DNA from 2 places in the Salinicola sp. V024 genome. Region 2 is predicted to be linked to the other one. Evidence: predicted binding sites of a transcription regulator. Region 2 holds the regulator's gene; the other holds the start of a gene.
What was found. The regulator sigma-54, encoded in region 2, starts transcription at its own class of promoters, with help from an activator protein. The targets are predictions, from matches to a motif close to TGGCACNNNNNTTGCTNT.

Region 1: a site for sigma-54 is predicted at 2,058-2,075, ahead of glnL (nitrogen regulation protein NR(II)). Genes of this name have one in related genera too.

The regions. Positions count from the first base shown of each region.
Region 1 is NZ_JBQXYB010000013.1:64,832-68,242, reverse strand. It holds gene glnA (glutamate--ammonia ligase) at 1-1,144, shown strand, start outside; gene ACUN9V_RS16350 (DUF4124 domain-containing protein) at 1,288-1,902, shown strand; gene glnL (nitrogen regulation protein NR(II)) at 2,114-3,157, shown strand; gene glnG (nitrogen regulation protein NR(I)) at 3,243-3,411, shown strand, end outside.
Region 2 is NZ_JBQXYB010000001.1:627,766-631,176, forward strand. It holds gene rapZ (RNase adapter RapZ) at 1-78, opposite strand, end outside; gene ACUN9V_RS02850 (PTS sugar transporter subunit IIA) at 96-572, opposite strand; gene hpf (ribosome hibernation-promoting factor, HPF/YfiA family) at 582-890, opposite strand; gene ACUN9V_RS02860 (RNA polymerase factor sigma-54) at 1,009-2,460, opposite strand; gene lptB (LPS export ABC transporter ATP-binding protein) at 2,598-3,323, opposite strand.

The DNA of each region.
Region 1 (3,411 bases), on a different contig from region 2:
TTGCGACATCATCGAGCCGGCCACCATGCAGGGCTATGAGCGCGATCCGCGCTCCATCGCCAAGCGCGCCGAAGCCTATCTCAATAGCACCGGCCTGGGTGACACCGCGTTCTTCGGCCCGGAGCCGGAATTCTTCATTTTCGACGAAGTGCACTGGAAGTCCGATATCGAGGGCTCCATGTACAAGATCTCGTCCGAAGAAGGTGCCTGGTCCACCGACCGTCAGGTCGAAGGCGGCAACCTGGCGCACCGTCCGCGCGTCAAGGGCGGCTACTTCCCGGTTCCGCCGGTCGACAGCTTCCACGATATCCGTAGCGCCATGTGCAACACGCTGCAGGCGATCGGTCAGGAAGTCGAAGTGCATCACCACGAAGTGGCCAACGCCGGTCAGAACGAGATCGGTGTCAAGTTCAACACGCTGGTGAAGAAGGCCGACGAAGTTCAGGAAATGAAGTACGTCATCCACAACGTGGCGCACGCTTACGGCAAGACGGCGACGTTCATGCCCAAGCCGCTGGTGGGCGACAACGGTTCCGGTATGCACGTTCACCAGTCTTTCTGGAAAGACGGCACCAACCAGTTCGCGGGTGACGAGTACGCAGGTCTGTCCGAGATGGCGCTTTATTACATCGGCGGCATCATCAAGCATGCGCGTGCTCTGAACGCCTTCACCAACGCCTCGACCAACTCCTACAAGCGTCTGGTGCCGGGCTTCGAAGCGCCGGTCATGCTCGCCTATAGCGCGCGTAACCGTTCCGCGTCCATTCGGATTCCGTATACCTCCAACCCGAAAGGCAAGCGTGTCGAGACGCGTTTCCCTGACCCGACGGCCAACCCGTACCTGGCCTTCTCGGCGATGCTGATGGCCGGGATCGACGGCATCAAGAACAAGATTCATCCTGGCGATGCCATGGACAAGAATCTGTATGACCTGCCGCCGGAAGAAGGCAAGAAAGTGCCGACCGTGGCGACCAGCCTCGATCAGGCGCTGGAAGCACTCGACGCCGATCGCTCCTTCCTGACCGAAGGCGGCGTGTTCACCGACGAGATGATCGACGCCTACATCGCGCTGAAGAGCGAAGACGTCGAGCGCCTGCGTCTGGCGACGCATCCGGTCGAGTTCGATCTCTATTACAGTGTCTAAACGGGCTTGAGCGTATAGCCCCGCGGACCTGACGGAAGCCCCACTCTGGTGGGGCTTTTTTCGTGGCACGTCACGTTCGTGCGCTTTCAGCCGATGTTGTGCCTGGCCGATAGGAGATATCGGACGATAACGGAGGGGTGGCGATGTCGGTACGAATGTTGGGTTTGAGGACCTGGGTTGGCCTGGCGGCTGGCATTGTCTCGTCGGTGATTGTCTCGCCGATGCCTGTCTTGCCGATGATTATCTCGTCGGCCCAGGCGGCGTCGGTGTACCGTCATGTCGACGCTGACGGTAACGTGGTCTACAGCGATGAGCCGCGGGCCGGGCATCGCGTGGATCTCAAGCCGATTACGGTGGTCGACCCTGACACGCCCGACATCCGCACGCGCTCAGACCAGCCGACGCCGGCATCCGCCTCGGCGGTCGACTATGAGCGCTTCACGATTTCCAGCCCGCATGACGAGCAGACGCTGCCCACCGGCCAGGCCGGCAACGTTCAGGTGCAGCTGGCGATCGAGCCGGCGCTGCAACGTGGCGATCGGGTCCAGCTCCGGGTCGATGGCGAAGTGCGCCAGTCACCCATGCACACCAATGTCTTCGCGCTGAGTCAGCTCGAGCGTGGCGAGCATCGGTTGCAGGCCGAGCTGGTCGACGCGCAAGGGCGGGTACGTCTGGCGACGCCGGCGGTCACGCTCTATGTGCAACGGGCCAGCGTCAATCTGCCGGCCAACCCGAACAATCCCAATCGCCAAAAATAATGGCAGCCGTGAAATCGATCCCCATTGGCAGGCAGGGATCTGGGTGACTGCACCATTTTGGTGAATGAGCGCCAGGGCGTTCAGTACGGATCAGATCGGGTGGGGACGCGCCTGCATCAAATGAGCCTTCCGCGTAGCAGCGCGAAATCGGGGAGTGGCGCGGTTCTTGCACTGTATAAGCACATACCGGATCACCACGATGGAACGACGCATGTATCAACGTTTGCTGGAGCATCTGACGACCGCCGTCGTACTCCTCGACGACAGCCTTCAGGTGCGCTGGCTCAACCCCTCCGCCGAGGCGCTGCTGGCCGCCAGCCGGCCGCGGGTGATGGGACAGTGGCTGGAGTGCCTCAACGGCGAGGACGGTAGCGTTCGCCAGGTCCTGCTCAAGGCCATGCAGGAGTTTCACCCCTACACTCAGCGCGAAGCCACGCTGATACTGGCCGCGGGGGACGTGATTACGGTGGACTTCACCGCGACGCCGATCACCAGCCGCGAACTGCTGCTCGAGATCGAGCCGCGCGACCGACTGTTGCGGATCTCGCGGGAGGAGGCGCTGATGGCGCGCCAGGAAACGGTCAAGGTGCTGATGCGGGGTCTCGCTCACGAGGTCAAGAATCCGCTGGGCGGTATCCGCGGTGCGGCGCAGCTGCTGGAGCGGGATCTGCCCGACCCGCAGCTCACCGAATTCACCCGGATCATCGTCGAAGAGGCTGACCGGCTGCGCGATCTGGTCGATCGCATGCTGGGCCCCAACACCCTGGTTCACCACGAGCCGCTCAACGTGCACAAGGTACTGGAGCGCGTGCGTGCGCTGCTCGAGGCGGAGCACCATCAGCTGAGCTTCGAGCGCGACTACGACCCCAGCGTGCCGGACCTGATCGGCGACGAGCCCCAGTTGATCCAGGCGGTGCTCAATATCGCACGCAATGCCGTTCAGGCGATGGAGGAGTTCGACACGCTCGAGCCGCGCCTGCTGCTGCGCACCCGGGTTCGCCGCCAGTTCACGCTGGGCGCCGAGCGCCACCGACTGGTGTGTGAAGTGGCGATCATCGACAACGGCCCCGGCATTCCGGAGCACATTCGCGAGACGCTGTTCTTCCCGATGGTCTCCGGGCGCGCCGAGGGTAGCGGGCTGGGACTGTCGATCGCGCAGTCGATCCTGCATCAGCATCAGGGCCTTATCGAGTGTGAATCCCATCCGGGAGTGACGGAGTTTCGTCTGTTGATTCCTTTCGAGGCGCCGTCGTGAGTCTGATTCTATTCGTCCTCGTCCGTGGACGAGCGATTGACGAAGTCGCCGAGAGCGCGATTCACCGTTCTGCTGGAGAACTGCCATGACTGAAGTCGCCCGTATCGCGATCGTCGACGATGATCGTGCGATCCGCTGGGTTCTGGAAAGAGCGCTGGCGCAACCGGATCTCGAGGTGCAGTCGTTCGAACGGGCCGATGCCGCGCTCGAGTCGATCGAGCGACATCCGCCGGACGTGCTGCTGACCGACATTC
Region 2 (3,411 bases):
GTAGCCCAGATCTTCCAGCGCCTGCAAGGCGATCGATTTTCCCGATCCCGAGAGGCCGGTGATGATGACGAGCTGCATGGTTTGTCCGTCCTGATTTAACCGTCGTCGCTGCTGTGATGGCGGATGGCGTCGACCAGCGCATCGTGCAGCGCGGCCTGCGTCTCGACCTGACGCAACTGCTGGCGGACGCTGCTCTGGCTCATGATGCCGGCGACTTCTGCCAACAGCGAGAGATGGGCTTCATCGGCCTCTTCCGGCACCAGCAGTACGAACACCAGGTCGACCGGTTCGCCATCGATCGCATCGAAGTCGATCGCATCCTCCAGGCGCATGAAACCGGCCACCGGCACCTTGCAGTGAGGGCTGCGCGCATGAGGGATGGCAACGCCGTGACCGATTCCCGTGCTGCCCAGCCGCTCGCGGCCGATCAGACGACTGAAAACTTCCTGGCTATCCAGGCTGGGTGTGTTTTGGGCGATGAAGGTGCTGAAGAATTCCAGCAGACGTTTTTTGCTGCCCCCCGTGACCCCGTAAAGGGTACGTTCGGGGGGCAGAATGCTTTCCAGTGTCATCATCAGGCGTTAACGGGCGCCAGCGCCTTGGGCGCGGGCTTGTGCCTTCTCTTTGTGTTTGACCAGTTGACGGTCGAGTTTGTCGGCCAGCGAATCGATGGCGGCGTACATGTCGGTTTCGCTAGCCTCGGCGTGTAGATCGGCGCCAGCGGCATGCAGGGTACAGGCAGCCTGTTGACGCTCCTTCTCGACACTCAGGGTGACCTGAACATTGGTGATGTTGTCGTAGTGACGCTCCAAACGAACGAGCTTCTCTCCAACATAGTCCCGTAGGGCGTCGGTCAGCTCGACGTGGTGGCCGGTAACGTTCACTTGCATGGCACGCTCCTGTTGCGGCAGATGGCACTTCGGATTGTAACCCTTTTCAGGGCACTGCAAAGTCATCGTGATCGATCTGACGTAGATTGGCGAGCGTTGGTTGATCTTCCGCTCGGACTCAAGCCAGACGTTTGCGTTCGCTGGAGGAGGGAATGCCCATGGCTTCACGATATTTGGCCACGGTCCGCCGGGCGACGCAGATTTCCGACTGGGCCAGCAATTCGACCAGTTTGCTGTCCGAGAGCGGCTTTCGCGGTGGCTCCTCGCCGATCAGCTTCTTGAGTCGGGCGCGAATCGCGGTACTCGAATAACTGTCGCCATCGCTTCGCTGGCCACCGACCTGACTCGAGAAGAAGTACTTCAATTCGAAGACGCCGCGAGGCGTGTGGATGTATTTCTGGGTGGTGACGCGGGAAATCGTCGATTCATGCAGTTCGACGCTGCCGGCGATGTCGGCCAAGATCAGCGGTTTCATGGCTTCCTCGCCGTGGGCGAGGAAATCGACCTGACGCGACATGATCTCGCGGCCGACGCGCAATAGGGTGTCGTTGCGGCTGGAGAGGCTCTTGAGCAGCCAGCGGGCCTCCTGGAGGTGCTGACGCAGGAAGGTGTTGTCGTCGCTCTTGTCGGCGCGTTTGATCAGCGCTGCGTAGTCCGGCTGGATGCGCAGGCGCGGCAGCGATTCGGCGTTGAGTTCGATACGCCAGCCCTCGGGGGAGGGCGTGGCGACGAGATCGGGAATCACGTAGTGGTCGCGACTGGTATCGAAGCGCTGCCCCGGGCGGGGTTCGAGCGTGCGAATCAAGGCGATGACGCAGTCGAGTTCGTCTTCTTCCAGGCGCAGGCGCCGCATGAGCAGGCGTCGGTCGTTGCCGGCCAGTGCCTCCAGAAACTGACGTACCAGCCGCTTGGCCTGGGGCAGCAGCGGCGTTTCGCTCGCCAGCGCGCCGAGCTGAAGCAGCAGGCATTCGCGCAGATCGCGGGCGCCGACCCCGGTGGGATCGAACTGCTGTACCCGCATCAGGACATGCTCGAGGTCCGCCGTGCTGACGCTTTCGCCGCGCTGGGCTCGGAGGCCGGCGGCGAGCTCGTCGAGTGAGCCGGTGAGATAGCCGTCGTCACCGATGGCGTCGATCAGGCATTCGCCCAGCTCGCGCTCGCGGCCGTCGAAATCCCCCATCGCCAGTTGCCATGACAGATGGTCGTGCAGGCTGGTGGCGATTGCATTGCGGTCGAAATCCGGCGCGTCTTCGCTGCTACTGCCGTTGCCACTGAGCGAGCCCGCGTTGGCATCCTGGTAGGTGTCGCTCCAGTCGCTGTCGAGCGCCAGTTGGTCGGGAATATCGCTTGCCCATTCGTCCTCGGGCGCTTCCTGAGACTCTTCTTCGGAACAGGGCTCTTCGGAATAGGGCTCTTCCAGCTCCAGCATCGGATTGGATTCGAGGGCTTGCTGGATCTCCTGGCAAAGGTCGAGCGTCGACAGCTGCAGGAGTTGAATCGCCTGCTGAAGCTGAGGCGTCATGGTCAACTGCGTGCCGACTCTAAGTTGCAGCGAGGGCTTCATGGACATGGTGAGGCGATCGTCACAATCAACGAGAAGGGGACTACGTTACTGACTGATCGGGTGGCGTGCAACGACTTATGCAGGAAAACGATGCAAGAAACATGCCAGTGGCTCGCATCAGTTGGTGCCGGTTCGCAAGGCGGTCATAGCCGGAACTCGTGGCCCAGATAGACGTCACGCACGCGCTGATTGTCGAGAATGGCGTCCGGACGACCTTCCGCGATGATCTGGCCATCGCCGACGATATAGGCGTTATCGCAGATATCGAGCGTTTCGCGCACATTGTGATCGGTGATCAGCACGCCGATTTCGCGGTCACGAAGCTGGCGGACGATACGTTTGATATCGCCGACCGAAATCGGATCGACACCGGCAAAGGGTTCGTCGAGCAGCACGAAGGCGGGCTCGGTAGCCAGTGCCCGGGCGATTTCCACGCGGCGACGTTCGCCACCGGACAGGCTCATGCCGAGGTTGTCACGGATGTGGTCGATATGAAAATCGTTGAGCAACTGCTCGAGATGATGGCGGCGTCCGGCGCGGTCCAGATCCTTGCGGGTCTCGAGGATGGCCATGATGTTGTCGGCCACGCTCAGCTTGCGAAAGATCGAGGCCTCCTGCGGCAGATAGCCGATACCGGCGCGGGCGCGGTCGTGCATCGGGGCGCGACTGAGGTCGTGATCGTCGATATGGACGCTTCCCGCATCCGCCTTGACCAAGCCGACGATCATGTAGAAAGACGTGGTCTTGCCGGCCCCATTGGGGCCCAGCAGGCCAACGATGCTGCCCTGACGCAGGGTCAGGCTGAAATCATGGACGACGCGGCGTCCCTTGTAGCTCTTGGCCAGATTGGCGGCCGTCAGCGTTTTCATTCGGTCGTTCCTTGTCACGGCACAACGCGGGGCAGAGCAGACCGTCGCGATCGCGACGGAGATCGGCATCTGGCCCGCTCACTTCGAA